4 regions of the Streptomyces callyspongiae genome follow, and region 1 is predicted to be linked to each of the others. Evidence: riboswitches for the same ligand, from Rfam matches in the RefSeq annotation. Region 1 holds a riboswitch; each other region holds the start of a gene.

Region 1 (4,784 bases):
CAGCATCGCCTCCGCACGGTCCCCGATGCCCCGCTTCGGCACGTTCATGATCCGCCGCAGCGGGACGGCGTCCTCGGGGTTCGCCAGCACCCGCAGGTACGCCAGGATGTCGCGGACCTCGCGCCGCTCGTAGAAGCGCACGCCGCCGACGACCTTGTACGGCAGGCCGACCCGGATCAGGATCTCCTCGAACACACGGGACTGCGCGTTCGTGCGGTAGAACACCGCGACGTCTCCCGCGGTCGCCTCGCCCGCGTCCGTGAGCCGGTCGATCTCCTCGGCGACGAACTGGGCCTCGTCGTGCTCGGTGTCCGCGACGTAGCCGGTGATGCGGGTACCGGCACCGGACTGTGTCCACAGGTTCTTCGGCCGCCGGCTCTCGTTCCGCTCGATCACGGCGTTGGCCGCCGAGAGGATCGTCTGCGTCGAGCGGTAGTTCTGCTCCAGCAGCACCGTGGTGGCGTCGGGGTAGTCCTCCTCGAACTGGAGGATGTTGCGGATGGTGGCGCCGCGGAACGCGTAGATGGACTGGTCGGCGTCGCCGACGACGCACAGCTCGGCCATCCTTCGCCCCGGTCCGGCCTCCTCGTCCTCGCCCGGGCCTTCCTCCCCCGGCCCGGTGCCGGTGCCCACCAGCTCCCGCACCAGCATGTACTGGGCGTGGTTGGTGTCCTGGTACTCGTCCACCAGGACGTGGCGGAAGCGGCGCCGGTAGTGCTCGGCGACGTCGGGGAACGCCTGGAGCAGGTGCACCGTGGTCATGATGATGTCGTCGAAGTCCAGCGCGTTGGCCTCGCGCAGCCGCGCCTGGTACATCGTGTACGCCTCTGCCAGCGCCTTCTCGAACCCGTCCGACGCCTTGGCCGCGAAGTCCTCCTCGTCGACCAGTTCGTTCTTCAGGTTCGACACCCGCGCGCTGAGGACCTTCGGCGGATAGCGCTTCGGGTCCAGGTCGAGGTCCTTGCACACGAGCGCCATCAGCCGCTTGCTGTCGGCGGCGTCGTAGATCGAGAAGCTGGACGTGAAACCGAGCTTCTTGCTCTCCCGCCGCAGGATCCGCACGCACGCGCTGTGGAAGGTGGACACCCACATGCGCTCGGCACGCGGCCCCACGAGCTCCGCGACCCGCTCCTTCATCTCGCCCGCCGCCTTGTTGGTGAAGGTGATGGCGAGGATCTGCCCCGGGTGGACGTGCCGGGCGGCGAGCAGGTGCGCGATCCGGTGGGTGAGCACCCGGGTCTTGCCGGATCCCGCGCCGGCGACGATCAGCAACGGCGACCCCTGGTGCAGCACGGCGACGCGCTGCTGCTCGTTCATCCCCTCCAGCAGGGCGTCGACGTCGACCACCGGCCGGGGCGCACCGTCCCGGTAGAAGGCGTCCCGCCCGTCCCCGCCGCGGCCCGCGTAGCTCCCGCTGAACAGGCCGTCGGGCACCTCCTCGGGCTCGGAGTGCTCGGAGGGCGGCTCGGGCCCGTCACCGTGGGGCGGGGCGGAATCCCCGGACGCGAGACCCGCCAGGAAACTGTCGTCGAAGAGGCTGCTCATCGTCGTCCGAGTCTAGGCCGCTTCCCGGACAGCACCGGGCGGCCTCCGGAAGGTCACAAAAAGATATCGGACGTTTCGGTCACCGCCTTCACACCGGCACCACACCTTCGCTACGGTGCCGTGCCAGGCAGTCCGCAACTTCGCCGGTGACAGGCCGGCACGGACGGCCTCCGCCGAGTCCGGCGTGCCCGCAGGGCACACCACACGCCGGAGCCGGGGACCCTCCTCCGGGCGCAGCCTTCGCCGCTGAAGGGGCGCCCCCGGGGTGAATCGGCCCGGAACCCGCCGGGCCGTAGGGCCGCCTTCCAGGCCCGAACCCGTCAGCTAACCCGGTAGGCGGTGACCGGAAGGAGCCGTCGGCCTTGGCCTCCCATCGCAAGCCGCGACCCAGCATTCTGCAGACCGCCGCCTCGCGGAACGGCACGATAGGCGTCACCACCGCCGCGCTGGCCTCCGTCAGCCTGCTGTCCGCACAGCACGCGGTCGCCGCACCGAACGACGACGAACCCACCCTCGAAGAGGTGCGGCAGCGGGTCGACACGCTCTACCGGCAGGCCGGAACCCAGACGCAGCGCTACAACGCGGCCAAGGAGAAGACGGAGAACAAGCGGAAGAAGGTCGACGACCTCCTCGACGAAGTGGCGCGCCGCACCGCGAAGGTGAACGACGCCCGCCGCGCTCTCGGGCGCTACGCGGCCGCCCAGTACCGCACCGGCGGCATGTCCGGCACGGCCACCCTGCTGCTGTCCGAGGACCCGCAGGGCTACTTCACCCAGCAGCACGTGATGCAGCGGATGACGGCACGCCAGAAGAAGGCCGTCGGGGACTTCGAGGAGCGCCGCACCGATGCCGCGGTCAAGCGGACCGAGGCGGCACAGGAGCTCTCCTCGCTCACCGACGCGCAGAAGCGGCTGAAGAAGAGCAAGCAGAAGGTGCAGGGCAAACTCGCCGACGCACGGGACCTGCTGTCGAAGCTGACCGCCGAGGAGAAGGCGCGGCTCGCGGCCATCGAGCGGCGCAAGGAGGCCGAGGCGCGCCGCCGGGCCGAGGCCGCCGAGGCGGAGCGGCAGGAGCAGCAGCAGAGCTCCGGGAGCTCCACCGGCACTTCGACCGGCAGCTCGTCGAGCACCCGGGCGGACGAGGTCATCGCCTTCGCGAAGGCCCAGCTCGGCAAGCCGTACGTCTGGGGCGCCACCGGACCCAACTCGTTCGACTGCTCGGGCTTCACCCAGGCCGCGTGGGCCGCGGCCGGGGTGTCACTGCCCCGCACCACCTTCGACCAGGTGAACATCGGCACCACGGTGTCCCGCTCCGCGATGCGACCCGGCGACCTCATCTTCTTCTACGACGACGTGAGCCACGTCGGCATCTACGTCGGCGACGGCCAGATGATCCACGCACCGAAGCCGGGCGACGTGATCAAGTACGAGTCGATCGACTACATGCCCTTCCACAGCGCGGTCCGCCCCGCCTGAGCCCACCCTCCCCGATCGTTCCCGTCCCGGACCCGGTCGGCGCCGCGCTCCGCGGAACCGGCCGGGTCAGGTCCACAGGACGGCGATGAACACGTTCGCGGTCGTCAGGGCTCCGACGGTGGCGAACAGCGGCGCGGCCAGGCGCTCCTCGTCCCGCTTGACGTAGACCAGGCCCAGCACGACGACCAGCAGCGCCAGCTTGAGCGCCACCTTGGGGTTGTTGACGTCCATGCCGTCGGCCTGCTGGAGGCCGACCATCGCGACACCGGTGACCAGCATGGTCAGCGCCCCGTGCAGCATGCCGGGCAGTACCCGGGCCCCACCGGCGCGCAGCGCGCCCAGCTGGAAGAGGAACCCGCCGAGCAGCGCGGCGATGCCCAGGATGTGCAGTCCGAGGAACACATGAATCAGGGTTGCCATGGCTCCGGAGCCTAGCCAGGGCCACTCCCCGCCACGTCACCGCCCCCGCCGGTGAACGCGCCCCCCTTCCCTCCGCGTACTCCCCGGTGGTACCCGGGACAGGCACACAGGGACGATCGGCGGAAGGCGGACGGGCCATGGCACTCGTGGACAGTGAACGGACGGGGCACACCCCGGGCCTGCGGGCCGCACTCGCCCGCCATGCGCTGCTCCCGCTGCGCCTCTTCCTGGGCGCCACCTTCGTCTACGCCGGGCTCGACAAGCTCACCGACCCGCAGTTCTTCGCCGACGGCGGCGCCGGTTCGCTGGCCCGGATGCTCGACGGCGTGCAGCAGACCGCGGGCGCGGGCTGGATGGTCGACCTGGCGCAGCACGACCCGGGGGCGTTCGGCTACGCCGTCGCCGCCGGCGAGATCGCGGTCGGACTGGGCACTCTGGTGGGACTGTGGGCCCGCCTGGCCGCGCTCGGGGGCGCAATGCTGTCGCTGACGTTCTGGCTGACCGTGAGCTGGGCGAGCGACCCGTACTACTACGGCAACGACCTCGCCTACCTGATGGCCTGGACCCCGCTGGTGCTGGCCGGTGCGCCCCGGCTGTCGCTCGACGCGCTGCTGACCGCCCGCCGGCGCCGCGGGCGGCGGATCTTCGTCTAGTGCGGCACGCGCGGGGAAGGAGGTGCGGATGGTCACCCTCGAGACGCCCCGCCTGATCCTGCGGCGCCGGCGGGAGGACGACACTCCCCACCGCGGCCGGAGCGTGCGGGTGTTCGCGCTGTCGCCGGACGAGTACACCGCACCGTTCGCCGACGACACCGACCGGTGACGCGGGCACTGCCTGTCAGAGCGGGGCGAGGCGGGCCCGGAGCAGGCAGAACTCGTTGCCCTCGGGGTCGGCGAGGACGTACCAGGGTTCCTCCCCGGTCTGTCCGACGTCGACGTGTTCGGCCCCGGCGGCCAGGAGACGTTCGAGTTCGGCGTCCTGGTCGCGGTCGGTGGCGCTGACGTCGAGGTGCAGCCGCAGTCTGCCGTTCCTCGGCTCGTCGGTACGGCTGAGGACGAGCGTCGGCTGCGGGCCGCCGAACCCCTCGCGCGGGCCGATCTCGAGGCCGTCCTCCTCGTGGCCGAGCACGGTGAAGTCCAGCGCCTCGCACCAGAACCGCGCCAGCCGCTCCGGGTCCCGGCACTGGAGCACGAACTCACTGATCCGGCATGCCATGCACGCAACCTGCTCTCGGCGTGGGAGGTGTCGGGCGGCCACGCGGGGCGCGGGACACTCCCGCAGCGGCCTGATGGTACGGGACCCTACCGGGCGACGAGCAGCGGATCGGCGATGTCGCCGTCCGCC
Region 2 (4,784 bases), on a different contig from region 1:
GTGCCCGGCGCGATCCTCATCGGCATCGTCGGGGGAACGCTCTTCGCCGCCACGGTGCACGCGGCCGCGGGTCTCACCGCCGACGACTGGGGCGGGCTCAACGCTCCCGAGATCAGCGGCTCCCTGGTCGGCGTCCCCGACTTCGGACTGTTCGGCGCGGTCTCGTTCTCCGGCATCGCCGACGTCGGTGCCCTCACCGTCGGCATCATTGTCTTCACCCTCGTGCTGGCGGGCTTCTTCGACGCCATGGGAACCATCATCGGCATCGGCCAGCAGGCCGACTTGGTGGACCGCGACGGTGCGATGCCGGGACTCAGCAGGGCGCTGGCCATCGACGGCGCGGGAGGGGTCGTCGGCGGTGTCGCCGGCGCCTCCGGCCAGACGGTGTTCGTGGAGTCCACGGCCGGGGTCGGCGACGGTGCCCGCACGGGCTTGGCCAGCGTGGTCACCGGCCTGGGCTTCACCCTGTGCCTCTTCTTCACCCCGCTGGCACAGGTGATCCCCACCCAGGTGGCCGCTGCCGCGCTCGTCGTCATCGGCGCCATGATGATGACCAACGCCCAGCACATCGACTGGAACGATCCGGCGACCTCGATCCCGGTGTTCCTCACCACGGTCCTGATGCCCTTCACCTACTCCATCACGGCGGGTATCGCCGCCGGAGTCCTCTCCCACGTCCTCATCCGGGCCGGGCAGGGCCGGTGGCGCGAGCCCGGGTGGCTGATGTGGGTACTGGCCCTGGTCTTCCTCGTCTACTTCGCGCTCGGCCCGATCGAGGGTCTGCTGGGCGTGGGATAGCGCCCGATTCTCCGAAGGAGTTCACCGACCATGCTGGACATCGCCGCCCACCTGCAGGAGTGGTGCGCCGACGGCCGTGACTTCGCCGTGGCCACCGTGATGGCCGTCAGCGGCAGCGCGCCCCGCCTTCCCGGCGCGGCCCTCGCTGTCGACACCGACGGCACCGCGGTGGGCAGTGTGTCCGGCGGCTGCGTCGAGGGCGCGGTCCACGCGCTGTGCACCGAGGCGCTCCGGGACGGGAGAACCGTCACGGAGCGCTTCGGCTACAGCGACGGCGAGGGGCTCGCCGTGGGCCTCACCTGCGGCGGCGCCATCGAAGTCCTCGTGACGCCCGTACGGGCCGGCGCCCCGCACCGCGCGGTGATCGCCCAGGCGCTCGCGGCAGGCGCGCGCAGGGAGTCAGCGGCCCTCGTCCGCGCGGTGGCGGGGCCGCCCGAACTCCTGGGCGGCGCGCTGCTGGTGCGGCCGGACGGCAGCACGCCGCGCGGCGCCGCCCGCTCGGGCTCCCTGGGCGGCCCGCCGGAACTGGACCGCACCGCGGCGGCCGAGGCACGGGCGATGCTGGAGGCGGGACGCACCGGCACCTTCGAGGTCGGGGCAGAGGGCAGCCGGTGCGGCGAGCCGGTCAGGCTCCTGGTGGAGTCCAGCGTCGAGCCGCCCCGGATGCTGGTGTTCGGCGCGGTCGACTTCGCCGCCGCACTGGTGCGGACGGGCCGGTTCCTCGGCCATCACGTCACGGTCTGCGACGCCCGGCCGGTGTTCGCCACGACGGAACGCTTCCCGGAGGCCCACGAGGTCGTCGTCGGCTGGCCGCACGACTACCTGGACCGGACTGCCGTCGACGAGCGCACCGTGGTGTGCGTCCTCACCCACGATCCGAAGTTCGACGTGCCGTTGCTGGAGCGTGCGCTCCGGCTGCCCGTGGCGTACGTCGGAGCGATGGGGTCGCGCCGCACCCATGCCGACCGTCTCGCGCGGTTGCGGGAGGCAGGGTTGACGGAGGCCGAACTCGCCCGTCTGCACTCGCCGATCGGGCTCGACCTGGGGGCACGGACGCCGGAGGAGGTGGCGCTGTCCATCGCGGCGGAGGTGGTGGCGTCGCGCCGCGGCGGATCCGGCCGGCCGCTGACCGGCGGCCGCATGCCCCTTCACCACGACGGTGACGCGGGCGGCTCGTCCGCCCTGCCGGACTGAATCGCGCCGGCCGGTGTGCCGGTGTGCCGACGGCCGGGAGGACGCCTGCGAGGGCGCCCGGGAACGACTCGGGCCGCTTCCCCGCCGGGACGGGGAAGCGGCCTGAGCCCGGTGTCGTCTGCGGCGTCCGCTCAGTAGGGGCCGTTGACGTTGTCGATCGATCCGTAGCGGTCCGCCGCGTAGTTGCAGGCGGCCACGATGTTGGCGACCGGGTCGTACTGGTCCCAGGCCGTGCCGTCGACGTGGTAGGCGTCGAAGGTCGGCTTGATGACCTGCAGCAGCCCGATGGAGGGCGTACCGTTCTGGGCGTTGATGTCCCAGTTGTTGATGGCGCTCGGGTCACCGCTGGACTCGCGCATGATGTTGCGGTGGATGCCCTCGTAGGTACCCGGGATGCCGTTCTCCTGCATGATGGACAGCGCCTCGCGGATCCAGCCGTCCAGGTTGTCCGGGTAGGAGGCCTGGTCGGCGCTCGCCGTGGAGGCGGAGGACTGCTCGTCCCCGCCCTGCTTCTTCGGGGCCGGCGCGGCCTCGAGGGTCAGTTCCTGGCCGGGGAAGATCAGGTCGGGGTTGTCGCCGACCGTTTCCTTGTTGGCCTTGTAGAGGCTCTGCCAGCCGCCGTCGACCTCGTGGGCCTCGGCGATCCGGAAGAGGGTGTCGCCGCTGGCGACGGTGTAGGTCTCCGCGGCCTGCTGCTCGGCCTTGGCGGAGGTCTTCACGGTGCCGGCCGCAGCGGCGTGCTGGGCGCCCTGCGGGGCGGCCTGCGCGGTGCCCGCAGCGGCGAGGGGCGCGGCGAGCGCCCCGCCTGCCACAAGCACGGCGGAAAGGCGGGAAAGCTGACGGGAGTTGATCTGGATACGCGGGCGACGGTGGCGTCCACGGGACATGGGCGTGATTCCTCTCTTACGCCTGCGAGGTGAGCTGTCGGATTCGGGCGAGAAGAAGTGCCCGGCCAATTCCCGTCCCGCGTGGGCGTGACGAGGCATGGCTTCACCCCAAGCCGGACCGCAGTGCGGTACGGCGCTTACCTGGTTCCCCCGCTCCTGCCGCTGTTGATTGCTGCGCTTTCCGCCACCGGCCGGCAGGATTCGGCGTTCCGGGTGCGGAGCTCCCGCCATGTCGTGCGGAAGCGAGCACATAGGAACACAGCCGAATTGACGGAGACAAGCGGCGGGAATGCCCTGTTTCGCCTTTCCGATCTTCCGGCGGGGGAACTTGTGGACGCTATGCAACGGCGTCTTTTCCGAGCGTGAGAGGGGCTCTGTGCTTCCGATTCCTAAGCGGTCTGCGTGCAAAGGGAATTGAGAATCAAGGTGGCGCGGGTCTCCTCGGTTCCCGAAGAAGCGGTACCGGGTCGTGTGAGTCCAGCCACAGGGCCGCAGTGTGCGTCGTATGTCCGATTATTTCCGCGTGTTGGTGTCCGGTGGTACGTCGGATGCCGGGCGCGACCACCGAGGGCCGGCATGTCCGCCCTGCGGCCTTTGGTTGATTTTCGGTGTGCGAGTCCGCGCGCGCCTGATCCGGATCGCTCGCGCCGGGTGAGCGGACGGTCGCCCAGTGCTGCGGCCGGGTGTCCCGAGACAGTCCTCTGTTCCGGTGCCGGGCCGTGGCAGTGGCCGTGCGCCGGTGTCCGGGAGCACGATGGAAGGGCACGCACGAATTCGGAGGTGCATCGTCATGGCCAGGTTCATGGACGTCCACGAAGGGATGAAGGGGATCACCGCCGACCAGCTCAGGGAAGCCCACCAGGCGGACCTGGCGATCGAGGGTGAGGAGAACGTGCACTTCGAGCGGGCCTGGGCCGACCCCGACGCCGGAGTCGTCTACTGCCTGTCCGAGGCACCCTCCCGCGAGGCGGTGCAGCGCGTCCACGAGCGCACCGGCCACCCCGCCGCACAGATCCACGAGGTGCCGCTGTCCGTCTGAGCGGCCGCACCGCCCCTCGCACGGCATCGCCCCGCCGCGGCCCACCGGCCGCGACGGGGCGATCGGACGTCGCCGTCCTGGCTCAGAACAGCGAGTACAGCAGCACGTTCGGCGACCCGGTGCGGGGGTCGCCCACCACACCGGCCGTCCCGTTGTCCACCACGGCGTCCCGCACCTGCGCAGGCCCCGCGGAGGGGTGCTGCGACAGATACAGCGCTGCGGCGCCTGTGACGTGCGGGGTCGCCATCGAGGTGCCGCTGAGCGTGTCGCTCCCGCCGTCGTTCCACGCCGAGACGATGTCCACGCCCGGTGCGAACAGGTCGACGCACGTCCCGTAGTTGGAGAACGAGGCGCGCTGGTCCTCCCGGTCGGTGGCGCCGACGGTGATCGCCGCCGGCACCCGCGCCGGGCTGGAGTCGCAGGCGTCCTGCGGCCAACCGAGGATGTTGCCGTTGCCGGCGGCGATCGCGTACGTCACGCCCGAGTCGATGGACCGCTCGACGGCGTCGTCGAGGACTCCGTCGACACCCCCACCGAGACTCATGTTCGCCACCGCCGGCTTGGCCGCGTGCTCGGTGACCCAGTCGATCCCCGCCACGACCTGCGAGGTGCTGCCCGAACCGGCGCAGTCCAGCACCCGGACCCCGACGATGTCGGTGTCCTTGGCGACGCCGTACTGCGAGCCGCCGACCGTGCCGGCGACGTGCGTGCCGTGGCCGTGGCAGTCGTTCGCCACCGCGTCGTCGTCGACGAAGTCGTACCCGCTCCGGGCGCGGCCGCCGAAGTCCGGATGCGACGTCCGGACCCCGGTGTCGATGACGTACGTGGTCACGCCCGCGCCGCCGGTGTCGTAGCCGTAGCTCCCG
Region 3 (4,784 bases), on a different contig from region 1:
CACCGATCAGTTCGTGGGCGAGTGCCAGGAAGTCGACGCCCGCGGCGCCGTCGGCCTGGCCGGAACCACCGATGCGGACCAGGCGTGGCAGGTGGCCCGCCACGCCCTCGAGGGTGTCCAGCACCTGCTGCCGGTAGCGGTACTCCAGGATCTCCGGGGCCTCCGCCGCGGTCACCGCACGGATGTCCAGGGCCTGCGCCTCCAGCAGCGCGGCGTTCGCCTTCGCCTCCGACTCCGCCTGCACGTACCGCTGGTTGGCCAGCGCGTGGGCGCGGTTGGTCTCGCGCTCCACCGCGGTGTCCATCTGCGCCTGGTACTGGGCGATCTCCGCCTGGATCGCGGACAGCGTCTCCTGGCTGCCGGCGAGCTCCTTGGTGAGGTCGCCCTCGTCCTGCTCCTTGCGCAGCTGGAGCGCGTACTCGTGGGTGTAGGCGTCCTTCGCCATCCGCACCATCTCGGGCGCGGCGAGGTCCATCCGGTAGCCGCGGTCGGACGGTTCGGCGTGCGTGATGTTCGCGTTCGTCAGTTCGACCGCCGGGAGGAACTGGTGGTTGAGCTGCTCCAGGAGCCGCCCGGTGTCCTCGCCGACCATGTCGTAGATCCCGGAGGCCTCCTGCTCGTAGATGAGGCTGCGGATGGTCTCGCTGACGGCGTTGTTCAGCTTCTCCTCGAAGCCGCGCACCGCGCCGAGGGTGTAGACGAACTCCTCGGGGTCCCGGATCCGGAACTGGATGAACAGGTCGATGGAGGCCTTCACGCCGCCGCGGGTCGGGGCCTCCCGCACCGGTGCGTTGAACGGGTACTCGCGGGTGGTGTTGACGATGTAGGACACGCGCTTGAAGGGGCTGATGAGCACGACCCGTCCGGGCCCGACGATCTTCTCCAGCTTCCCGAAGCGCGTGATCAGGGCGTGGCTGCCGTCCGGCACCATCACCATGCCCTGCCGCCACCACACGAACGCGACGGCGCCCACGGCCATCACCCAGTAGTGCAGCCCGAACAGGGGATGGGTGAGCGTGCCGATGCCCGTCGCCCCGGAGGTCGCGGCGGCGATCGAGGACCCGATGATGCCGATGACCAGCAGCAGCGACACCGGCAGCATGCTCAGGAACGACCGGCCGCGCGGAATCACCATCGGGCAGATCGCGTGGACCTTGCGGCGGCCCTCGCGCTGCTGCCTGCTGCGGTTGAGCGCCTCACCGGCCTCGCTGAGCGGAACCGTCTCCTCGGACATCACCGTGTCGATGTCGCCGGCCTGTTCCCTGGCCGCCGGGAAGTCCGCCGGATCCATCCCGTCCTGGCGGGGCGGCCCTTCGCCTTCCGAAGTCTCCTCCGGGGGCGGCGCCTCGCCGCCGCCCGCGCCGGCGTAGCGGCGCAACTCGCTCTCCGCGACGGAGCGCGGGTTCTCGCCCTGGGCGACGGCCCGGGCGGCCCTTCGTAGTGTCTGGCCGTGTGAAGCCACGAACTCCCCCTGTCGTGTGATCTCGGTCTGCGGCTCCCCATCCCACACCATGCATTCCAGCCAGAGACAGCGGGGCGCGCCGATCGTGACGCGACCGGTACGGGACGAGGGGAGGCGCGGACGTCTCGGCTCTCCTTCTCCGACGCACCCGGGCCTTTCAGGGTTGAGAGGGGTGGTCCGGACGGAGGCGTCGGCCGCCACGGAAGGGAGCGGGCGCCGGTTGCGTGGTGGGGGAGTGGCCGGAAACGACACCGCCCGGCGTCCCCTTCACGGGGAGCCGGGCGGCGTGCGATGCGCGGGGCGGTCGGGTCAGAGGGTGACGCCGTTCGCCCGCAGGTACTCGACCGGGTCGATGTCCGAGCCGTAGTCCGGGCCGGTGCGCACCTCGAAGTGCAGGTGCGGGCCGGTGCTGTTGCCGGTGGTGCCGACGGCGCCTATGGCCTGGCCGGCCTCGACCCGCTGACCGGCCGAGACCGACAGCGAGGAGAGGTGGCCGTACTGGCTGTAGCGGCCGTCGTCGTGCTGGATGACGATCTGGTTGCCGTAGGCACCGCCCCAGCCGGCGGAGACGACCGTGCCGTTGGCGGCGGCCTTGACCGTGGTGCCGGTGGCGGCGGCGAAGTCCACACCGGTGTGGTAGCCGCTGGACCAGCTGCTGCCCGCCTGGTGGTACGGGGTGCTGGTGGGGGCGTCGACCGGTGCGGAGAAGCCGCTGGCCGCCGAGTCGGCGGAGGTGGTCTCGGTCTCGGTGGATCCGGCCTTGCTCTCCGACGCCTCGTTGCCGGAGTCCTTGCTCCCGGCCTTCGTGTCGGCGGTCTTCTTCGCGGAGCTCTCCGACGTGCTCTTCCCGGTCTTGCCCGAGTCGCCCTTGCCGGATTCGGCGGCGTTCAGCGTGAACTCCTGGCCGGGGAAGATGAGGTCGGGGTTGCCGCCGATGACCTCGCGGTTGTCCTCGTACACGGTGTGCCAGCCACCGTCGACGTCGTGGGAGCGAGCGATCTGGAAGAGCGTGTCGCCGCTGACCACGGTGTAGCTCGAGGGGGCGATCTTCCGCGAGTCCTCGGAGCGGGAGGCCTTCTTCGGGGCGGATCGGGCGGTGTCCTCGGACTGCGGGGCGGCCGAGGCCGCGTCGCCGCTGCCGTCCGGGTCGACATCCGGGGCGCCGCTGTTCTGCTGCAGGCCGGCCTGCGGGCCGCAGACGGGCCAGGCGCCCGGCCCCTGCTGCGCCAGCAGCTTCTCGGCCGCGGCTATCTGCTGGTCCTTGGTGGCCAGGTCGGCGCGCGGCGCGTACGCGGTACCGCCCGCGGCCTCCCAGCTGGACTGGGTGAACTGCAGGCCACCGAAGAAGCCGTTGCCGGTGTTGATGCTCCAGTCGCCGCTGGACTCGCACTCCGCGACCTTGTCCCAGGTGTCGACGGAAGCTGCCTGGGCCCCGCCCGCGGTGGCGAGGGGGAGGGCGATGCCGGCGCCGCCCGCGGTCAGGGCGAGAGCGGTGGCGCGGCGGGCGAAGCGCTGGGTCTTGGGGCGACGATGACGTCCACGTGCAGACATGCTGATGGTCCTCTCCGACGCCTGCGAGGTGAGCTGTCGGGTTCGGGCTGGAGTTGCCCGGTCGCCTGCGCGAGCGCCACGAGCGGCGCGCTCACTGCGACTTCACCCCTAGCCGTTCCGGGCACACGGACTCCCGGCGCGGCACTTACCTGGGTCCCCCACTCCTGCCGTTCATGGGTCACGGGTGGCACCTGCACCGGGCGGCAGGACTCGGCGTCCCGGTTCAGGTCCGCCGCTCAGCGCGACGGCGTGGGAACCAAAGCACATCGGTTTCGCCGACGGCAAGAAAACGGACAGCGCGGAAGATCGTCACAAAGGCTTCACGGGCTCTCGACGCGACGGTCCGCTCCGTTCCGTTTTCGCTCGGTTGTGTCGATCTTCCCTCTTGTGGCGCGAAGTGGGCGCGTGACCAGGGATGTTGAGAAGGGCCCATCGAAAGGGCGGGCGCGAATGACTCCGTATCGTGACCGCGGTGTTATTCGCGTCACGCCCCCAATGGCAAACCCGTATCTACGGGTGCGGAGTGATGCAAAACGGGCCAGACGGGCAAAAGGTGCCTTCTGTCTTTTCGTCGCTTCCACTCCACAAAGGTGGCAACTGGCGCGCGTTGGCGTGAAACGGGGCTCGGGTGCCGTCGCGTCAGCCGAGGGCGTCGAAGCGCACCCCGGTCAGGTCCTCGGAGAGACCCCACAGCCGTTCCGCCGTGGAGTCGTCCCGCGTCCACGGAGCACGCCACGACCGGCCCGGCCCACCGCGCAACCCCAGGACCCTCGGCCCGGTGAAACTGTCGGGCACGACCTCCTCCGACGTCGCCGCGTACAGGGTGGCGGCGGCGCCCAGCTCGGCGGGGGAGCCGACCGCCGCGTTCGCCAGGCGCATGAACCGCTCCCCGACGCGGTCACCGGCCAGGCGCGGCCCCTTCGTCTGCAGTTCGGTCGCCGAGTACCCGGGGTGGGCCGCTGCGGCGATCAGGTCCCGGCCGTTGACGCGGCGCGCCAACTCGTGCGTGAAGAGCAGATTGGCCGTCTTGGAGCGGCCGTACGCCATCCAGCGCCGGTACCGGCGCTCGCAGTGCGGATCGCGCAGGTCGACGTTGCCCAGGACGTGCATGAGGCTGGAGACGGTCACCACCCGCGCGCCCTCCGCCGCCAGCAGCCGGTCCATGAGCAGGCCCGTCAGGGCGAAGTGGCCGAGGTGATTGACGCCGAACTGCATCTCGAAGCCGTCGGCGGTCCTCGCATGCGGGACCGCCATGAGGCCCGCGTTGTTCACCAGCAGGTGCAGCGGCTCGTCCGGGAGTGCCGCCGCGAACGCCCGGACGCTCTTCAGATCGGCGAGGTCGAGCTGCCGCAGTTCCGCATCGGCCTCCGGCACCTCGGACAGCAGCCGGGCCAGCGCCTGCTCGCCGCGGCCCCGGCTCCGGCATCCCAGCACCACGCGGCAGCCCCGCCGCGCCAGCTCGCGGGCGGTGACATAGCCCAGACCGCTGTTGGCCCCGGTCACCACCGCGGTGCGACCGCCCTGCCCGGGGATCCTCCGTGCCGTCCAGCCCATGACGTCTTCCGTTCCTCGTCCGTGCGGCGCGCCGTCCTGCGGCCCGGCCCCGGCCTGCCCGCGTCCTGCGGGCACAAGCCTATGACCGGCTGACGGGCGCCGCGACAACCACCCGTGCGGCATGCTGGAGGCATGTACTCCGAGCGCCCGTCGCGACTCGGCGGCGGCACCGTCGTGTGGGCGCGGACGGTCACCGCGCAGGCGGCCCCCGGGCTGG
Region 4 (4,784 bases), on a different contig from region 1:
GCAGATCGGCCGGGGGTGAGGCGGCCCGGGCCATGAGGGAACAGCGCGGGCGGCGGGCACGTCCGGGGCCGCGCGTGGCGTGCCGACGGTCGGCCCGCGAGCGGATTTCCGCCGTGGTGGATCCGCGTCCGCCCCGCTCAGAGGCGGGTGCGCGGGAGGAGGGGGACGAGGTTGTTCCAGCGTTGGGTCCGGCAGCCGTCGGAGCGGCTGAAGTCGGCGTTGACGGGGCGCCCGCCCCAGGTGCCCGTCACGTGCGCGGTCGCCGGGCCGCCGTAGACGGTGGTGCACATGCGCCCGGGAGGTACGGGGGCGAAGGGGTCGGGCCGGCCCCAGGACGTCAGCGCGTCCAGCCGTCGGCAGGCTGCTTCGGGCCGGGGGTGGTTGCCGGCGGTGGGGTGGCAGAACAGGTCGAACCGGCCGTCGTGTACGGGGCGGCCGGAGTCGTGGACGGTCACCGTGAGGTGGTCGCGGACGGGTGGGACCGCGGCCTGGGCGGGGGCCGCCGGGGTGTGCACGGCTGCGAGGGCCGCGAGGGCGGCGGCCGCACGGACGGCGGTGCGGCGGGGACGGGGTGCGGGCATGCGGTGCTCCGATGGCGCGCTGGTGTGTCCTCCTGGTCGTGCTGTTCAACGCCCGCGGGCGCTTCGGGTTGCGGTGCGTGCGGCCGGGAGCCGGTCGTGCTGCCGGGGACGTGCCCGTGTGGAAGCCTGGGGAGAGCGGACCGTACCCGCTTCGCGAAAGGAGCCCGCGGTGGACGAGAAGGTGCCGCAGGAGGCGTTGCTGTCGCTGCTGTCCGACCGGAAGCAGGGGGTTCTGGTGACCCTGAAGCGGGACGGACGGCCGCAGCTGTCGAACGTGCTGCACGCCTACGATCCGCAGGAGCGGATCGTGCGGGTCTCGGTGACCGCGGACCGGGCCAAGACCAGGAACCTCGCCCGGGACTCCCGGGCGAGCTACCACGTCTCCACGGCGGACGGCTGGGCCTGGACGGTGGCGGAGGGCGACGCGGAGCTGTCGGAGATGGCGGCGGATCCGTACGACCGGACGGTGGAGGAGCTGGTCGACCTCTACCGGGCGATCTCGGGGGAGCACGCCGATTGGAGCGAGTACCGGGCGGCGATGGTCGACCAGCGCCGCCGGGTGGTGCGTCTGCACGTGCGCCATGCCTACGGGCAGCTGCGGCGCTGAACGGGGAGGTGCCGCCTGCCGGGTGACGGGGCGGCGGGTGCCCGCTCTGCCGCGGGTCCCTGCCGCGTTGCCGGAGGAGACCGGCGGCCCTGGTGTCGGGGGGTATGCACCAGGGCCGCCGGAGTCCGGGAAGGAGGGGACGTACCGTCCCCGGTGACCGCCGCCCCGTCCCTTCCGGAGACGAGCGCTGCCGTGGGGGAGGACGACGCGGTCCCGTCCGGCGACGGGACGGCGGTCGCGTCCTCGTGGCGGGACGCGATGTGGGGGGTGGAGTGTGCCGGACGGGACGGGGGCACCCGTCCGGCTGTCGTGGGGGGCCATGCGGCCCGTCAGATGCCGAGGCCCTTGCTCCGCAGCCAGGCCAGCGGGTCGATCGGGTCGCCGCCGCCCGGCCTGACCTCCAGGTGCAGGTGGGGTCCGGTGGTGTTGCCGGTGGCCCCGACGTTCCCGATGACGTCCTTGGTGGTGACCTGCGTACCGACGGAGACGTTCATCGACGACAGGTGGCAGTACCAGACCTCGGTGCCGTCCTCGAGTTCGAGCACGATCCGGTAGCCGTAACTGCCCGCCCAGCCGGCTTCCTTGACGGTTCCGGCATGGACGGCGGACACGGGGGTGCCGGTGGGGGCGGCGAAGTCCTGGCCGGTGTGGTCGGCCGTCCACATGCTCCCGGCGGCTCCGAAGCCGGAGGTGAGGGTGTAGGAGGTGACCGGTGCCGTGTAGCTGGCGGCCAGACGTGCCAGCCGCTCCTGCTCGGCCTTGCGCGCGGCTTCCTCGGCAGCCTTCCGCTTGCGTTCCTCCTCCGCCTTGCGCGCCGCCTCCGCCTTGTCCGCGGCGGCCTGGGACGCCTGCTGCGCGGCGGCGTTCTCGGCCTCCTCGCGGGCGGTGGCGTCGGCCGCGCTCTGCTGCTGTGCGGCCTGCTCCAGGATGCGGGCCCGCAGCGCGTCGCCCGCATCGGTGTCCGTGGTGGTGTCCGCGCCGGTGTCGGGGGCGACCGCGGTGACGGACGTCAGCGGCGCCGGGGACGCGACCGTGGCGGTGCCGTTCTCGTCGCCGCCGTCCGGGACGAGGCCGGCGAGACGGTCGGGCAGCTCGCCGGCGACGGACCCGGCGAGGGAGTCGAGGTCGGGCACGGACATGGCCGCGGGCCGCTCCTTCGCTCCCGCCATGCCGCCCGCTCCGACCGCGGCGATCATGCCGACCCCCAGCACCGCTCCGCTGCGGGCCATGCCGCCGCGCTGCTTCGCCACGCGGTGCCGGCCGCGCACCGGGCGCACGGACTCGGCGGTCGGATTCCACTCGCCGTAGGACCCGTCGTCCTCGGGGCCGTAGGCCCAGTCGGACGCGTCCGCGGCGTTGCCCTCGGCGTAGGGAGGCAGTCCCGTCAGTGTGTCGTCGGAGCCGCCGGTGCTGCCGCCGGTCGGGACGACCTGCGGGAAGGACGTGGTGGGGCCGGTGTGGCCGTACAGGCGCGCGGGCCCGTAGGCCTCGGGTGCTCCGCCGGCCTCGGGGGCGAATCTGGTGGACGCCACGAGGGCGCTCTCCTTTCCTTCCTTCGCGCCTACCGGGTTAGCTGACGGGTTCGGAGCAGGAAGGTCTCCTACGTCGGGCCCCGGCTGGGGCCGTTCGATTCACCCCGGAGTTGGTGGTTCCCCGGCTCCCTCGATGCTTCATCCGCACGATGCGTCCGCGCGGTGAAACACGTGAAGGATTAGGCGACAGTGCACGGAGCCGCCTGGTGTGACGGCAGTGACGACCGCGCTGCGTTATCGAACGTTAATAGACCTGGCTCGGCGATTCCAAGCCCGTCCGTCGATTTTGCCGATGCTTTGACGGGGACGCTTGACTCATCGGACGCCATTACGGACACGCCGACACCTGGCGTCAGCGTGCCGGCTCCGAGGGTGATCACAGATCCGTCACGTCGTGCACCCATGAGGAGGCGTCACTTCCGCCCGTGCGGCGCCTCGCGCACCGGGCGGTCCGGCCGGGTCGGTGGCACGGCCGTGCGTCACAGGATGCGCACGCGCTCCCAGGCCGGGCCGCCCGACGCCGCCCCGGAATCCGGCAGTTGGGCGGTGGACGTCTCGCCGCCGCGGCCCGGGGACGCCCCGCCGCTCCCGGCAGCGCGGTCCGACCGGCTCCCCTCTCCGTACCCCCAGCCGTCGGGACGGCCCTCGCCGCCGCCGTCGCCGTACCCGGAGACGTGCGGCTGGGTGCCCGACTGCACGACGGCGGAGAGGTGGCGTGCGGGCCGCCCGTACGCACCGGAGACGTCCCGCGTCCCGGTCTCCTGCGCGGGCACCGCCTCCGCGAAGGAGCCGAAGGCCCCCGGCGCGACGCCGTACGGATGGGGCGCACGATCCTCAGCGGGCCACCGGCCCACCTCGGCCATGCCCGATGCGCCACTGTCGCCCCGGAGTCCGCCGGGAACGGCCCGGCCCGCACGCGCCCACTCGCGCACCAACGACTCGTAGATCGGCGTGGGCGCAGTCCCCTCGGCAGGCGGCGGCGACGGACGGGAAACCGTTTCCCCCGACCACGGCACCGGCGACCACTGCGTGAGCATCACAGCCATGCCGGGACCAACGAGCCACCCCGCCACCGGGTCACCCGCCCGGATCAGCCTGCTCACCCGCACGGGGGCGCCGGGCGGCGGTTCACCCGTCCATCCCGCCGAACCGGGCAGTCCCACGGCCCGGGCAGCACCGTTGCGGCACCGGAGGCCACGAAAAGCGGAACCCGGAACACTGCCACCGACAACGGCCGACGACAGGCGAAACCTGTCGCCGCGGGTTCGACTCGGAAGCGGACTCGGGGCGTCCTTCGAGTACGTCCACGGCGCGACGGCGCGCCACGCCCCGAATGTTTGGAGGTCGTTCATGCGTGCGCATTCCACGGCGCATCCGTCTCGGGCTGCTCGCGGGCTCGCGGGTGCCGCGCTCACCGTTGCGGTTGCAGGCATCACCAGCACGGCCGCGGTCGCGGCCGGCACCGCCGACATCGGGATATCTCCGGGCTCCGCACGTCCCGGGGACACCGTCACGCTCACCACACGGGCCTGCGGTCCGGGCGGCAGCGCGGGTGTCGACGCCGGATCCCTCGACGGCGGAATCATCGGGCTGGAACCGGAGAAGGCCGGCAGCGCCACCGCCCGGGGCACGCTGCGCATCCCCGACGACGCGGGCCCCGGCACCTACACCGTGGGCGGTTCCTGCACCGACGGCAGCGAGGTCACGGGCACGATCCGCGTGAGCGAGGAGCCACCGCGGTCCGGGAAGGACGGCCCGGGCGCGATGCCCGGCGGCGGCAAGGGCGCGGAGCCCCGGAAGCACGAGGACCGTCCCGCCGGGCCCCCGGAGATGTCCGAGCACGACGGGCAGGGGGAGGACGACGGACACGCCCGGCAACGGCACGAGGACGGCCGCTGGGAGGACGGCGGGAAGGACGGCCGCCACGACGGCCGGTGGGACGACCGGCACCACGACGGCCGGTGGGACGACCGGCAGGACGACGGCCGGTGGGAGGACCGCAAGGACTCCCACCACCGGGACGGTTCCGGCCACCACCGCGGCGCGATGCCGCACGGCCGGATG

What was found. Region 1 has a riboswitch for cyclic di-AMP ahead of ACL06G_RS17590 (C40 family peptidase). Riboswitches for the same ligand answer to the same signal wherever they lie in the genome.
Region 2: another riboswitch for cyclic di-AMP. It lies ahead of ACL06G_RS14130 (transglycosylase SLT domain-containing protein); the one in region 1 lies ahead of ACL06G_RS17590 (C40 family peptidase).
Region 3: another riboswitch for cyclic di-AMP. It lies ahead of ACL06G_RS09470 (peptidoglycan DD-metalloendopeptidase family protein); the one in region 1 lies ahead of ACL06G_RS17590 (C40 family peptidase).
Region 4: another riboswitch for cyclic di-AMP. It lies ahead of ACL06G_RS18300 (M23 family metallopeptidase); the one in region 1 lies ahead of ACL06G_RS17590 (C40 family peptidase).

Annotation. Positions count from the first base shown of each region.
Region 1 covers NZ_JBJZOM010000018.1:38,659-43,442, forward strand. Annotated here, with positions in the region: gene pcrA (DNA helicase PcrA) at 1-1,545, opposite strand, end outside; cyclic di-AMP (ydaO/yuaA leader) riboswitch at 1,741-1,899, shown strand; gene ACL06G_RS17590 (C40 family peptidase) at 1,908-3,020, shown strand; gene ACL06G_RS17595 (hypothetical protein) at 3,087-3,440, opposite strand; gene ACL06G_RS17600 (DoxX family protein) at 3,578-4,093, shown strand; gene ACL06G_RS17605 (hypothetical protein) at 4,122-4,262, shown strand; gene ACL06G_RS17610 (VOC family protein) at 4,278-4,655, opposite strand.
Region 2 covers NZ_JBJZOM010000012.1:135,315-140,098, reverse strand. Annotated here, with positions in the region: gene ACL06G_RS14140 (NCS2 family permease) at 1-798, shown strand, start outside; gene ACL06G_RS14135 (XdhC family protein) at 829-1,992, shown strand; gene ACL06G_RS14130 (transglycosylase SLT domain-containing protein) at 2,124-2,879, opposite strand; cyclic di-AMP (ydaO/yuaA leader) riboswitch at 2,884-3,066, opposite strand; gene ACL06G_RS14125 (SCO4226 family nickel-binding protein) at 3,670-3,918, shown strand; gene ACL06G_RS14120 (S8 family peptidase) at 4,001-4,784, opposite strand, start outside.
Region 3 covers NZ_JBJZOM010000008.1:9,616-14,399, reverse strand. Annotated here, with positions in the region: gene ACL06G_RS09475 (SPFH domain-containing protein) at 1-1,513, opposite strand, end outside; gene ACL06G_RS09470 (peptidoglycan DD-metalloendopeptidase family protein) at 1,772-3,013, opposite strand; cyclic di-AMP (ydaO/yuaA leader) riboswitch at 3,017-3,209, opposite strand; gene ACL06G_RS09465 (oxidoreductase) at 3,653-4,567, opposite strand; gene ACL06G_RS09460 (helix-turn-helix domain-containing protein) at 4,700-4,784, shown strand, end outside.
Region 4 covers NZ_JBJZOM010000019.1:77,150-81,933, reverse strand. Annotated here, with positions in the region: gene ACL06G_RS18315 (glycosyltransferase) at 1-19, shown strand, start outside; gene ACL06G_RS18310 (SSI family serine proteinase inhibitor) at 138-581, opposite strand; gene ACL06G_RS18305 (PPOX class F420-dependent oxidoreductase) at 751-1,188, shown strand; gene ACL06G_RS18300 (M23 family metallopeptidase) at 1,518-2,720, opposite strand; cyclic di-AMP (ydaO/yuaA leader) riboswitch at 2,733-2,890, opposite strand; gene ACL06G_RS18295 (hypothetical protein) at 3,200-3,766, opposite strand; gene ACL06G_RS18290 (hypothetical protein) at 4,071-4,784, shown strand, end outside.